Regions from separate parts of the Streptomyces sp. NPDC006012 genome, predicted to be linked through region 4. Evidence: riboswitches for the same ligand, from Rfam matches in the RefSeq annotation. Region 4 holds a riboswitch; each other region holds the start of a gene.
What was found. Region 4 has a riboswitch for cobalamin ahead of ACFYPJ_RS24800 (CbtB-domain containing protein). Riboswitches for the same ligand answer to the same signal wherever they lie in the genome.
Positions count from the first base shown of each region.

Region 1: another riboswitch for cobalamin. It lies ahead of metE (5-methyltetrahydropteroyltriglutamate--homocysteine S-methyltransferase); the one in region 4 lies ahead of ACFYPJ_RS24800 (CbtB-domain containing protein).
Region 2: another riboswitch for cobalamin. It lies ahead of ACFYPJ_RS28265 (cobalamin biosynthesis protein); the one in region 4 lies ahead of ACFYPJ_RS24800 (CbtB-domain containing protein).
Region 3: another riboswitch for cobalamin. It lies ahead of ACFYPJ_RS03450 (prenyltransferase/squalene oxidase repeat-containing protein); the one in region 4 lies ahead of ACFYPJ_RS24800 (CbtB-domain containing protein).

Region 1 is NZ_JBIAIE010000006.1:127,308-130,774, reverse strand. It holds gene ACFYPJ_RS14055 (histidinol-phosphatase) at 1-543, opposite strand, end outside; gene ACFYPJ_RS14050 (DUF1345 domain-containing protein) at 845-1,477, opposite strand; cobalamin riboswitch at 1,657-1,862, shown strand; gene metE (5-methyltetrahydropteroyltriglutamate--homocysteine S-methyltransferase) at 2,064-3,467, shown strand, end outside.
Region 2 is NZ_JBIAIE010000020.1:60,645-64,111, reverse strand. It holds gene ACFYPJ_RS28270 (cobyric acid synthase) at 1-767, opposite strand, end outside; gene ACFYPJ_RS28265 (cobalamin biosynthesis protein) at 764-1,705, opposite strand; cobalamin riboswitch at 1,803-1,966, opposite strand; gene ACFYPJ_RS28260 (hypothetical protein) at 2,270-2,491, opposite strand; gene ACFYPJ_RS28255 (anion permease) at 2,515-3,467, opposite strand, start outside.
Region 3 is NZ_JBIAIE010000001.1:805,361-808,827, forward strand. It holds gene ACFYPJ_RS03450 (prenyltransferase/squalene oxidase repeat-containing protein) at 1-1,216, opposite strand, end outside; cobalamin riboswitch at 1,343-1,474, opposite strand; gene ACFYPJ_RS03455 (MBL fold metallo-hydrolase) at 1,586-2,647, opposite strand; gene ACFYPJ_RS03460 (aldehyde dehydrogenase) at 2,893-3,467, shown strand, end outside.
Region 4 is NZ_JBIAIE010000015.1:161,416-164,882, reverse strand. It holds gene ACFYPJ_RS24805 (CbtA family protein) at 151-903, opposite strand; gene ACFYPJ_RS24800 (CbtB-domain containing protein) at 926-1,147, opposite strand; cobalamin riboswitch at 1,184-1,325, opposite strand; gene ACFYPJ_RS24795 (hypothetical protein) at 1,382-1,516, opposite strand; gene ACFYPJ_RS24790 (hypothetical protein) at 1,648-1,797, shown strand; gene ACFYPJ_RS24785 (alpha/beta hydrolase) at 2,361-3,281, shown strand; gene ACFYPJ_RS24780 (nucleoside/nucleotide kinase family protein) at 3,366-3,467, opposite strand, start outside.

The DNA.
Region 1 (3,467 bases), on a different contig from region 4:
GACGAAGACCGTGCCGTGCTCGGCCGCGGGAATGTTCCACTCCAGGCCCTGGAAGACCAGGGTGTCGCCGATCGTGTCGCGGGCCGCGACGATGTCCGGGTTGACCTTCTCCACACCGATCTTGGCGTGCGTCTCGCTGCCGTGGTCGGTGATCACCATCCAGTCCAGGCCGTGCGCGTTGCCCTGGCGGACGTGGTCGATGACGCGGTACTTGCCGTCGTTGCTGTGCTGGGTGTGGATGTGGTGGTCGCCGGCGAGCCACAAGTAGCCGCCCGGACGCGAGCCGTGCGACGCGTTCGTCGTCGTGGCCGGCGACGCGGCCGGGGACGCGGCCGCCTCGCCCGCGCCGCCGAGGACGCTGCCGGTCGCCAGTCCCGCGCCGAGCAGACCGGTGCGGCGGAGCATGGCGCGCCGCGACAACTGGCTGGGCGTCAGTTCGGCGTCGGGCACCGACAGGTCGAGGGCGGGCGGCAGGGACGTGGGCTCGTCGCCCCCGTGGTGGTGATGGTGATGACCGTGATCGTGTCTGTGGCCGTGGCCCATTTCAACTCCCGCTGACAACAGGGACGTACGCGCTTGGGACGTGTGGAGTCTGCAAAGCTCTGGTAAACGGGGAGGGTCAAGGCAATGGTCCGGCAACGAAGCCCGGATGTGCAGCGGGCGTCGATGCCCGCCCGGAGCTGCGCCGACGCCCTCGCGCCCGCGGGTCCGACCGCTCCCGCACGGCGGGGACGCGCCGCGTCGGCACCGCCGTGCGACCGCCCGGCCCCCTGGAATCGTTTCGGCCACCGGGGTCACGCCTGGGCCGCCCACGGACCGTTCGGTACGGCGCGGGAGCGGTGTGTCAGCCCGAGACGATCCCGACGACCAGGTTGATCACGGTGGCCAGGATGCTGGTGCCGAAGACGTACGACAGCAGGCAGTGCCGCAGCGCCACCGCGCGGATCGTCGAACTCGACACGCTGGTGTCGGAGACCTGATAGGTCATGCCGAGGTTGTAGCTGAAGTACAGGAAGTCCCGGTACGCCGGCGGCTCGTCCGAGTTGAAGTCGATGCCGCCGGCCGCCGTGCAGTAGAGGTGGGCGTAGCGCGTCGCGTACATCATGTGCAGGGCCGCCCACGCCATGAAGACCCCGCCGAGCGCGGCCGCCGCGGCGACATGGCCGTCGGCCGACCTGCCGAACGCCAGCAGCAGCACGATGCCGAGCAGCCCGCACAGGGCGGCCACGACCACGACGAGTTCGTCCAGGACCGGACGGAAGTCCTCGCGGCGGATGTTGCGGTGGGTCTCCTCGGCGTCCAGGGGCCACAGCACGATCCAGCCCGCCACCACGAAACACGTCTCCGCCGCCGAGATGCCGGCGAGCAGCCCGAGGGGCAGGTCGGTCGGGAGTCCGACGGCCACGCCGATGACCGCGCCGACGGCCGCCGATCCGAACAGCCGGGAGACCGCCGAGAGCGGCAACCGTGCACCCATGGACCGCAACAGTAGCGTCCGGGGCTCCGCCACGCAGGCAGCCACGGCCGGGCGCCGGGAGGCGCACCCGGGGCGGACGGACGCCGTCCGGCAGTCGTCGGGCAGCGGGGCGGGCCGCCATCCGAATGCCGGACGCGACCGTACGCGGCGGCGGCCCGACCCGTAGGGTGGCCGGTGCAGCTGGTTCGCCCCGTCAGCCGGACGGGATGCGTCGCAAGAGGGAACCCGGTGGGAATCCGGGACTGCCCCGCAGCGGTGAGCGGGAACGACCGCCGTCATACGCACTGGGCCCGAGGTACCGGGCCTGGGAAGCGACGGCCAGTAGGAGTCTCGTACGTGCTTCGTACGGACGAGATGTGCCCGCGAGTCCGAAGACCTGCCCGCTGCCCGCGCGCGACCGCTCGTGCGCGGACATCCCGGTGACCCCGAGGGCGGGTCGGGGACACCTCCGGACACTGTCCGGGGAGTGATGCCAGGCGCAGGGCCGCACGCTGCCACGCGTGCTCGTTCCGTCCGGTCCGGCACCCCTTCGCGCTCTCGCCCCGTCGCCGGGACCTCAGGGAATCGTCTCGCGAAGGAGATCTCCGTGACCACCGAGCCCACCACCGGGGCGGCACGGGCCACCGTGTACGGCTACCCGCGTCAGGGACAGCACCGGGAACTGAAGAAGGCCGTCGAGGGCTACTGGGCCGGCCGCGTCGGCGCCGACGCGCTGCGTGCCACCGCCGCCGGACTGCGCCGGGCCACCTGGCGGCAGCTCGCCGAGGCGGGCATCCACGAAGTGCCCACCGGCGACTTCTCGTACTACGACCACGTCCTGGACACCACGGTCATGGTCGGCGCGGTCCCGGACCGCCACCGGGCCGCCGTCGCGGCGGACGCGTTGGACGGCTACTTCGCCATGGCCCGCGGCACCCAGGATCTGGCGCCGCTGGAGATGACCAAATGGTTCGACACCAACTACCACTACCTCGTACCGGAGTTGGGTCCGGACACCGTGTTCGCGGCGGACTCGGCCAAACAGGTCGCGGAGCTGACGGAGGCCCTGACCCTGGGCCTCGCGGCCCGCCCGGTGCTGGTCGGACCCGTCACCTACCTGCTGCTCGCCAAGCCCGCGCCGGGTGTCGCCGCGGACTTCGATCCGCTGACCCTCCTCGACCGGCTGCTGCCGGTGTACGCGGAGGTCCTGGCCGACCTGCGGGCGGCCGGCGCCACGTGGGTGCAGCTCGACGAGCCCGCCCTCGTCCAGGACCGCACCCCGGCCGAACTCGGTGCCGTCGCACGCGCCTACCGGCACCTCGGCGGTCGCGCCGACCGGCCCAGGCTGCTGGTCGCCTCCTACTTCGACCGGCTCGGCGAGGCCCTGCCCGTGCTGGCCGACGCGCCGGTCGACGGGCTCGCGCTGGACTTCACCGGGGGCGGGGCCGCCCAGCTCGACGCGCTGGCCGCCGTCGGCGGGCTGCCCGGCAGGCGCCTGGTCGCCGGCGTCGTCGACGGCCGCAACATCTGGGTCAACGACCTGGCGAAATCCCTCGCCACGCTCGGCACGCTGCTCGGTCTGGCCGACCGGGTCGACGTGGCGGCCTCCTGTTCCCTGCTGCACGTCCCGCTCGACGCCGCCGCCGAACGGGACATCGAGCCGCAGTTCCTGCGCTGGCTGGCCTTCGCCCGCCAGAAGACCGCGGAGGTCGTCACCCTGGCCCGCGGCCTCGCGCACGGTACGGCGGCTGTCACCGCCGAACTGGCCGCCAATCGTGCCGCCCTGGCCTCCCGGGCGGCCTCGCCCCTCACCCACAGCCCGGCCGTGCGCGCCCGCACGGCGGCGGTCACCGGAGCCGACGCCCGCCGCGACCAGCCGTATGCGGTGCGGGTGGCCGCCCAGCGCGCCCGCCTCGGCCTTCCGTTGCTGCCGACCACCACCATCGGCTCCTTCCCGCAGACCGCCGAACTGCGCGCTGCCCGCGCCGACCTGCGGACCGGCCGGATCGAC
Region 2 (3,467 bases), on a different contig from region 4:
GGTGCGGCCACCGCCGACTCCCGCACCGCGCCCCGCAGGGAGACGGCGAGGCCGTCCTCCTCGTCGATGCCGAGGCCGGGCCAAAACGGCAGGACGCCGTAGGCGGGCCGCCCGGTCAGGCCGCGCAGCATGTCGAGCCCCGGCTCCAGCAGGCCGACGTCCCCACGGAACTTGTTGACCAGGAACCCGGCGACCAGCTCCTGGTCCTCGCGGGACAGCAGCGCCACGGTCCCGAAGAACGACGCGAAGACACCCCCGCGGTCGATGTCGCCGACCACCAGCACCGGCAGCCGCGCGTTGCGGGCGATGCCCATGTTCACGATGTCGGTCCGCCGCAGGTTGATCTCCGCCGGACTCCCCGCGCCCTCGCAGATCACCACGTCGTACCTGTCCCGCAGCGTGGCGAGGCAGTCGAGCACGGTCCCCAGCAGCCGTTCCTGACGGCCGCCGTGGTACCCGCGTGCGCTCAGCTCGCCCACCGGCCGGCCCATCAGCACGACCTGACTGCTCTGCTCCCCGCCGGGTTTGAGCAGGACCGGGTTCATCAGCGCGGTCGGTTCGATCCGGCACGCCTGGGCCTGCATCGCCTGGGCCCGCCCGATCTCGGCGCCCTCGCGGGTGACGAACGAGTTCAGGGACATGTTCTGCGCCTTGAACGGCGCGACCTCGACGCCCTGCCGCACCAGCCACCGGCAGATCCCCGCCGTCACCACGCTCTTGCCCGCGTCGGAGGTGGTACCGGCGACGAGCAGCCCACCACCGCTCATGACCTGCGCCCCCGCGCGGCGAGACGCGCGGCCGTCGTGACGGCGAGCGCGAGCACGCCGACCCGGCGGGAGAGCCGTACGGCGGCTTCGATGTCCGCGGCGGCGACGGCACGGCCGCCGCAGTTGAGCACGGGCCGGTGCTCGACCCGCCCCCCGTACGACAGCGTCCCGCCCAGCCGCAGGCCCAGCGCCCCCGCGAAAGAGGCTTCCACGGGACCGGCGTTGGGGCTCGGATGCCGGTGGGCGTCGGCCCGCCAGGCCCGCAGCGCACCGAGCGCGTCCGGGCCCGAGACGGCGGCCAGCGCCGCGGTGAGCCGTGCCCCCGGCCAGCCGGTGACGTCGTCGAGCCGCGCCGCGGCCCACCCGAACCGCCGGTGCCGCGGCGACCGGTGCCCGACCATCGCGTCGAGGGTGTTCACCGCACGGAAAGCGACGAACCCGGGCACCCCGCCCAACGCCCCCCACACCAGTGCCCCGACGACCGCGTCGGACGTGTTCTCCGCCACCGACTCCACGACGGCCCGCGCGATCCCCTGGGCGTCGAGGGTCTGCGGATCCCGCCCGCACAGATGGGGCAGCCGGGCCCTCGCCGCGGCGACGTCCCCCGAGTCGAGGGCCCGCCGGACGGCCCGGGCCTCCCGGGCGAGCGAAGTCCCGCCCACCACCGCCCAGGTGACCGCGCCGGTCAGTGCCACGGAAGCGGCGGGGGAGGTGCGCACGGCCCGCCGGGCCAGCGCTCCGAGGCCCGCGGCACCGCCGACGCAGACGGCCGTGTGCAGGGCTCCCCATCCCCGGTGGTCCCGCCACAGCACCCGCTCCGCCGCGCCCGCGGCACGCCCGAACCCGGCGACCGGATGCCCGTGGCGCGGATCGCCCACCAGCAGATCGCCGAGGAGGCCGAGAGCGGCGCCGTACGCGAAGACGCGATCGGCACGCACCGGTTCAGCCGGCCGTCGGATCGGGAATCGACCTGGTGCTGTACCTCAATCCGCAGCCGAGCATGGCGGTATGTCCTCACTCAGGGTGTCCACGCCCTGGTTCGACGAGACCGACGGCGAGAGTTCCTGGCTCCCGGGAAGTCCTTCCCGGTGACAGTGGCGGGACCGCGCCGGATTCGCACCGGCTTCCTCTCCTTGCCGCCGTACATGGCCCAGGAAGTCCACCACGTGCCCCGAAGAACCGTCAACTAGCCGTTGACCTGCAAGGGAAGAGTGTGCCCAGCCTCATACCCACCCCCACCAGGCCCCGCAACCCCACCACCCACATCCCCACACACCGAACCCGCCCCAAAGAGACGCGAGAAGTTGCCTGGCGAACCACCGGGCATCCGCACCCGAACGACGGCGCTCGCTCACGTGGGGGCGCGGGGAACTGCGCGGGGAACCACGACGCTCCGGCGGTCGTGCGAGGACGCTCACTCACGCGGGGGCGCGGGGAACGGCGCGAGGAACTTCCCCGCACCCACAGCGGAGCGACCCCGTTCCGAGGCTCCCGCGGACCGCTCATCCCGCGATCAAGTAGATCCCGTACCCCACAGCCCCGGCGCACGCCGCAAAGCAGGCATACGCCCCACTCAACGCCAACCCCGCGGAACCGCCGCGCGCAACAGCCCGTTCACGGCGCGACAAGCCGGCCACGCCGAGGGTGAACAGTCCCACGAGCGCGACGGTGACCCCGAGACTGACGCCGAAGACGGACCCGAGAGTCGCCCAGTCGATGTTCATGGTGATGGCTTCTTCCTTGGGTCTCAGACGGTGGCGCTCGGCGGCCCGGCCGGATCGGCGGCGACGGGCGCGGTCGAGGCGAGCGTGGTGGCCGGCCCGCCCGTCGCCTGCGGCGAACCGACGGAAGCGACGGAAGCGACGGAACCGATGGAACCGACGGAACTCACGGCTCCGACCGAACTGACCGCTCCGACCGAACCGGCGGAACCAGAGCCGATCGTGGCGGACACCGCACCGACCGGCCCGAACGGAACGGCCGACGCCCCGGTGCTGTTCACCTCATTGACGTTGCTGTGGTCCACGACCTCGCGTCGCGAGACCCGCCAGATCCCCACGGCGGAAGCGACCAGGCAGACCGCCACCCCCGCGGTGCCCCCGTCACCCAGCTCCGTGACGATCTCCGCGAGCGCACCGACGAGCGCGGCGGCCGGCAGCGTCAGCGCCCAGGCGATGCACATCCGGCCCGCCGTCGACCAGCGCACCACTCCGCCCTTGCGGCCCAGCCCCGCGCCCATCACGGAACCGGAGACGACATGCGTGGTGGAGAGCGAGAAGCCGAGGTGCGAGGAGGCCAGGATGGCGGTCGCCGCGCTGGTCTGGGCGGCGAAGCCCTGCCGCGGCCGGAGGTCGGTCAGCCCCTTGCCCATCGTGCGGATGATGCGCCAGCCGCCGAGGTAGGTGCCGAGCGCGATGGCGAGCCCCGCGGAGAGGATGACCCAGGTGGGCGGGTTCGAGCCGGGGGCGATCGCGCCGCCGGCGATCAGCGCCAGGGTGATGATGCCCATCGTCTTCTGGGCGTCGTTGGTGCCGTGGGCCAGGGAGACCAGGCCCGCGGAGGCAATCTGGCCGGCCCGGTACCCCTTCTCGGCCGCCCTGCCCTCGGCGGCGCCGTCGAGCGAGTACGACAGCCGGGTGGCGAGCAGTGCCGCCACCCCGGCGACGAGGGGCGCGGCGAGCGCCGGGACGAGGACCTTGG
Region 3 (3,467 bases), on a different contig from region 4:
AGCCGATGCCGACGCCCGCGACCAGACCGGTGCCGATGATCCACCAGAGGCCGGTGCCCGAGCCGCCGTTGTCGTCCTTTTGGTCCGACGCGTCCGAGGCGTCGCCCGGTCCGGCCTGCCGGGCCGCCTGCGGCGCCGGGCCGGTCGCGCCCAGCGCCCGCACCAGGTCCGTACCGCCGAAGTCGCGCGGGTCCGTGCCGGTCGCGTGTGCCGCGAAGATCAACTGCGCGTAGGCGGCCGGTCCGTTCTGCTTCGCCCAGGCCGCCGCGTCCTTCTCCAGCCACGCCAGCGGCTTCGCGGCCCGGTCCGCACCGCCCTGCGCGGCGAGCGCGACCACCGCGTCGGCGGTGTTGCCGTAGTCGGGCTGTTCGGGGGCGCCCGCGAGCGCGGAGGTGAGGTGGCCGTCCTTGGCGACCGCCCGGGCGAGGTAGGCGGCGCCGTCGGCCGCGGCCCGTTCGGGGGTGGGCTTGTGGGTGCCGGCGCAGTCCGTGCCGGGCGCCCCGCTCGGCGCGTCGCCCGCTGTGGCCGCCTTCGCGGTGAGGCCCGCGCCCAGCAGGCCGACCACGGCCGCCGCGGTGGCGTCCGCGTTGGCCGCCAACTTGCCCTTCTTGTCCGGCTGGTAGGCGAAGGCGCCGCCGTCGTCGCCGGAGCAGGGCAGGGCAAGAGCGAGCAGCGCGTCGTACGGCGTCCGGCCGTTCTTGACCACTGCCGCGGGCCGCTCACCGGCCGCCGCGAGCGCGCCGATGACGACGCCCGTGGAGTTCGCGTCGCTCGCGCCGCCCGGCGTGTACCCCCAGCCGCCGTCCTTGTTCTGCACCGACTTCAGCCAGGTCACGGCCTTGCCGACGGCGCTGTCGTGGCCGCCGGTCGCGGTCAGGGCCTGAACGGCGGCGGAGGTGCTGTTGGTGTCGACCACCACCTTGGCGTCGCAGGCCCGCCCCGGATCGGCGCGGAACGCGGCGAACGCCCCGTCCGCACACTGCTGTCCGGTCAGCCAGTCCACGGCCTTGGCGGCGGGCGTCACGGACGCGGTGCGCTGGGCGAGCAGCGCCAGCGACTGGCGCCAGACGCCGTCGAACTTCGGATCCGCGTCGCCGTACAGCCCGGACGGGAGGGCCGTCGACGGGGACGGCGAAGGGCTCGCGGCCAGGGCGGGTGACGCGGCGGCGAGCACGCCGACGGTGGCCAGGACCGCTGCACTGCGGCGGACGTTCATGCTCGGCGGGTGCCTCTCTTCGCGGGTCGGTTCGCGAGGAAGCCGGGCAGCACGGGACACCCCGGGCGGCTCGGCCCCGTAAACCTCGACGGTGCCGTGCGCGGGCGGTTGCCGACGCACCTGAGCCGGTCACGTTCCGTTTGGGGCAGTCCGGCTCACCGGGCCTTGACGGCCGGTTCACGGTTGCGGGTCAGCGCCGGAATTGCACCGGCTTCCCCCCGTACGGGTCTGATGACGACCCCATCACTCTACCGGCCCCCCTCCGGACCCCCGAGGGGTGGCCGTGACAGACGGCCGTGCGGCGGGGCGGGCCGGTCACGTGGTGCGGGGAAAGCGGTCCGGGAGAGGGCCGCCGTCGTGCGGTCCCGGTCAGGTGGTCCTGACGTACCTCAGCGGGTCGGTGCCCGGTACCGGTTCGGCCCGGCCCTGCTTCACCAGGCGGCGCAGATGGGCCTCGGCCTCCGCGACGGCGATGTTCCGGGAGGGGTGCGGGATCTGCGGCCAGGGCCGGTTCCACTCCATCCGCTCGGCCAGTTGCCAGGGCGTGAGCGGTTCGACGAGCTGGGTCAGCAGTCCGGCCAGCCGCTCCTCGTGATGCGCGAGCAACTCCTGTACGCGGGCCGGTCCGCCGGTGAACGCGTACTGGTGGGCCGGCAGTACCTCGGCGGGGGCCAGCCGGCCGATGCGCTCCAGGGAGTCGAGGTAGTCGCCGAGCGGGTCGATGGCCTCCGCCCAGTTCTCGGCGCCGTTGCGGCCGGTGGAGTTCGCCTGGGCGGACGGGTCCTCGTACAGGCCGATGTGCGGGGTGATCTTCGGGAGCAGGTGGTCGCCGGAGAACAGGCGGCCGTGTCCCGGCAGCCCGGCGGGGTGCTCCTCCTCCAGGTGCAGACAGACGTGGCCGGGGGTGTGCCCCGGCGTCCAGACGGCGCGCAGCCGGCGGCCGGGCAGGTCCAGGAGGTCGCCGGGGACGATCTCGCGGTCCGGGAGAGCGGGCGGTCGCCGTTGCAGGACGCCGGGTATGCGCAGGACCGCCAGATGTTCCTCCGGGGCACCGGTCGCGGCGAGTTTGGCGCTCATGTAGTCGAGCCAGCGCTCGGGGCGTGCCTCCCGGTTGCGCCGTACCACCGCGGTGTCGGCCGCGTGCATCGCCACCCACGCGCCGGACGCCTCGCGGACCTGGCCGGAGAGCCCGTGGTGGTCGGGGTGGTGGTGGGTGATGACGATCCCGTGGATCTCCGCCACCGAGGTGCCGCAGGCCGACAGTCCGGACACCAGCGTGTCCCACGACGCCGGGTCGTCCCAGCCGGTGTCGACCAGCACCGGGCCCCGGTCGGTGTCCACGACGTACACCAGTGTGTGACCGAGCGGGTTGTCCGGTATGGGCACCGCCACGGACCGCACACCGCCGCCGTGATCGAACGTCTCCACCATCATGGCCTCCCCGCCCCACTATAACTAGAACCGGTTCCATCGGTTGCCCCGGGCGCCCGCCGGTTCCGGAAGCCGGAGCCTGGCGGCTGCGCGGGTTGGCGCGATGCGATGCGGCGTGTGGCGGCCGGTCGGGCGATGCGGTGGTTCGGCCGAGTGGGTGGCGTCCTGCCGTGGACTAGTGCGCGGAGAACTGGTATCCGTTTCTGATACAGCGTCAGAAATCGTGCCGCAGGAGGCAGTCGGCCATGACCGAGCTCGTGGAACACGGACAGCTGTTCATCGGCGGGGAGTTGACCGATCCCCTGGGCGGGGACGTCATCGAGGTGATCTCCCCGCACACCGAAGAGGTCATCGGCCGCGTCCCGCACGCCTCGCCGGCCGATGTGGACCGGGCCGTCGCCGTCGCCCGGACCGCGTTCGACCAGGGACCCTGGCCCCGGATGAGCCTCGACGAGCGGATCGCGGTCGTCACCCGTATCAAGGACGGCATCGCCGCCCGGCACGAGGAGATCGCCCGGGTGATCTCCTCCGAGAACGGCTCGCCGTACTCGTGGAGCGTCCTCGCGCAGGCGCTCGGCGCGATGATGGTCTGGGACTCGGCGATCACCGTCGCCCGCGGCCACACGTACGAGGAGACGCGCGACGGGGCGCTCGGGAAGATCATGGTGCGGCGCGAGCCGGTCGGGGTGGTCGCCGCCGTGGTCCCCTGGAACGTCCCGCAGTTCGTCGCCGCCGCCAAGCTCGCGCCCGCCCTGCTCGCCGGCTGCACGGTGATCCTCAAGCCGTCCCCCGAGTCACCGCTCGACGCGTACGTCCTCGG
Region 4 (3,467 bases):
AAACTCTCCAGGTGTGTGTGACTTCGCCGCACACACGTAGAACCCGGGAGAACACCGAGGCTCCCGTACCACCGGGTCGGCGTCGAACGCCTCACCCTGCAGCACGGAAGCCTCGCGCGGTAATGATCCGGTGCGCTGGTTCGCGCCGGCTCAGTGTGCGGCGGGAACCGTCTTTCCGGCCGCGGTCCTTGCGCGTCTCGGGTTCAGCAGCCGCTCGGCGACTTCCCCGAAGACCAGGCCGAACCCGCCCCACAGCACGGCCTGGACGGCCAGGGCGGACAGCCGGAACCGCCACAACAGGGCGGCCGGGAAATCCGCCGGCAGCTCGTTGACGGCCGGCAGGAACGCGTACGCCAGGCCGATCACGACGGCGAACGAGGCCACCGCCGCGACGGTCGCGTACCACGTGCCCAGCCGCGGGGCGAGCCGCTTGCCGAGGATCGTGGCACCGATCGCGAGGAGCACGCTGAGCAGCATCATCAGGAAGTACAGGGCGGTTCGCCTGCCGATGGTGCCGGGATCTCCGACGGACGGCGGATTGGCGGGATACTTCAGGAACGGCACGACGTACACGGCGAGCAGCGCGCAACTCGCCAGCAGCAGCGCGGTCGCCCGGGGGCCGAGGCGCCCGACGCGGCCGAGGGCGACGCAGAAGGCGAGCGCCGCGATGCCGCCGAAAGCAATCCCGTAGACGAGGACGCCGGTGGCGAGCCCGGCGGTGGACTGGAGGGAGCGGGAGACGACCTCCATTTCGTGTTCGTGGGCGTGGGCGTCCTCGAAGCCGATCGCCTTGTCGACGCTCGGCTCGCCGAGGAAGTAGGCCACGATCAGGGCGAGTACACCGGCCGCGAGACCGGCGAGCATGCCCCGCACGAGAAGGTTCCGTACGGTTGCGGAGTTCATGGGTGTGCGGTTTCCCCTCGCGTCAGTGGCAGGGGAAGCCGAGCAGGTGGCGGGCGTCGTGGACCCATTCGTGGACGTCCGTGCCGCTGAACACGGAGGTGGCGCCCTGCTCGGCGCCGACGAAGTACAGCAGGACCAGCATCAGTAGGCCGAAGAAGACCGCCCAGGGCGCTATCGCCTTGAGCGGCACCTTGGCGGGTACGACCGGAGTGGTGGCTGTCGGCCGGGCGACGGTCTGCGCCATGGCAGGACCTCCTCTGGGAGTTCGCGTCCCATCTCGGTGGTGCACAGGACGACAGCCACGGGTCTGACTCACGAACGGCCCGGGGGCCCTCGCATACAGTGGCGCGACCGTGCCGGATTCCCACCGGCTTCCGTCGTACCGTCGTCGATATCGCACAGACCGTACCGCGCGGCGCGTGCCCGGCCAAGACCGCACCCGCCCGAGGTGATCCCGGTCTCACGGCGGATGCCTGGTTCACCGGGGCGCTTCGGGGCCCCACTTGGGCCCGTCGAGCCCCAATTCAGGATCACCGGGCGGGGCGAAGAAGCGCTCCACGTCGGCGCCGGTGACCTCGGCTAAGGTGCCGGGGACCCGGCGCGGGGTACGCATGCCGCGCCCTCCCGCGCCGGCGACGTCGACGCAGCAGAGAACTTAACCGTCCGGAGATGTCCTGTCGCGGAGAGTGTTCTTTCGGCGGCGGTCGCAGCCGGGCGTGGCCGACGCGCGGGTCCCCCACCACCGTGCTTCCTCGGGTCCAGCCGGCGGCGGTGCTCTCCTACTGGGCCTGTACCCCCAGCAAGGCGCTGCTGCGGCCGGTCATCGCGGTCGCCGACGCGCGCCGCGTGCACGGTGCCCGGCGGGCCGTCACGGGCCGGCTGGACACCGGGTGACGTGCTCGCCCGGCGCAACCGGTACGTCACCGACTGGGACGACTCCGGGCAGGCCCTGTGGGTCAAAGTCCATCGGCGCCGTCCTGTTCCGCGGCCAGGGCCGCCTCGACGGCCCCCGCCGGGTCACCGTCACCAGGGACGACGGTGTCCGCCAGACCCGCACGGCCCGGCACGCGGTGGCCGTCGCCACCGGCAGCCGTCCGGTCTGGCGGCGGACGAGGTCCTGTTCGCCACGGGCCGTACCCCCGGCACCGGCGACATCGACCTGCACACGGTCGGCCTCACCCCCGGTTCCTGGCTGGACGCGGGCCCACACGTACCGCCGCTCCGCTCGCCGCGACGGCCATACGGCGCGGGTGCCCCGTCGGGTCACGTCTCCGGGGCGAGGGTGTGCGGGCGGAGCCGATGTGGTGTGCCTGGTACCAGCCTCCATAGGCAACTCCTTCCCTGGCACCCCGCAGCTGCCCACGGCACTGTGGTGGTGCGGCCGGGAGCAAGACGGTCGCCGGAGCCCGCCCCTGCGAGCCCGATCTCCCCCTCAGTGCGACTGGAGCACCACCGTGATGACCAACGTCACCTTCCCGAGTGCCGGTATCGAGCTCGCCGGGCACCTGTACGTCCCGGATGGCGAGACCGCCGGTCCGCGTCCGGCGGTCGTCGTCGGCCACCCCGGCAGCGGCGTGAAGGAACAGACCGCCGGCCTGTACGCGCGACGCCTGGCCGAGCAGGGCTTCGTCACCTTGACGTTCGACGCCGCCCACCAGGGCGAGAGCGAGGGTGAGCCGCGCGGCCTGGAAGACCCTGCGCAGCGGGTCGAGGACATCAAGGCCGCGGTCTCCTTCCTGACCACGCGCGCGGAGGTCGACCCCGACCGCATCGGCGCCCTGGGCATCTGTGCCTCCGGCGGGTACGCCCTCACGGCGGCGGCGTCCGACCACCGCATCAAGGCGGTCGGCGCGGTCTCCGCCGTCGACATTGGCCGTCAGTTCCGGGTCGGCCCCGACGGCACGCAGGACCCGGCCGTCTTCCAGGGCATGCTGGACGCGGCCGCCACGGCCCGCACCGCGGAAGCCCGGGGCGAGGGCGTACAGTCCTTCCCGCTGTTTCCGGACACGGCGGAGCAGGCCCGCGCGCTGGGTGGTCAGCACGCGGTGGACGGCTTCGACTACTACCGCACCGACCGAGCCCGGCACCCGCGCTCGGCGCAGACCCTCACCTGGTCCAGCATCGACCGCATCGCGTTCTTCGACGGGCTCGCCTCCGTCAGCCTGATCGCCCCGCGCCCGTTGCTGCTGATCGCGGGCAGCAGGGCCGTCACCTCCTGGATGAGCGTCCACGCCTTCCAGCACGCCGGTGGCCCCAAGGAGTTGCACTGGATCGACGGCGCCGGCCACGTCGACCTCTACGACAAGGAGGTCTACGTCGGCCCGGCCGTCGAGAAGCTGTCGGAGTTCTTCCGGACCGGCCTGGGCAAGGCCGAGTAGTCGACCGCTCGAAACAGCCGGTGGTCGACCGCCCGAAGCAGCCGAGTGGTCGGACCACCGAGCCTCACCGTGTTGGCACGGTGGTCACACGGGGTCATGACCGGAACCGTCCGGGGAGGGGCCGAGGAGCGGCAGGGAGACCACCAGGTCGGCTCGCCCCAGGGTGGCGGCGATGAGTTCGGCGTT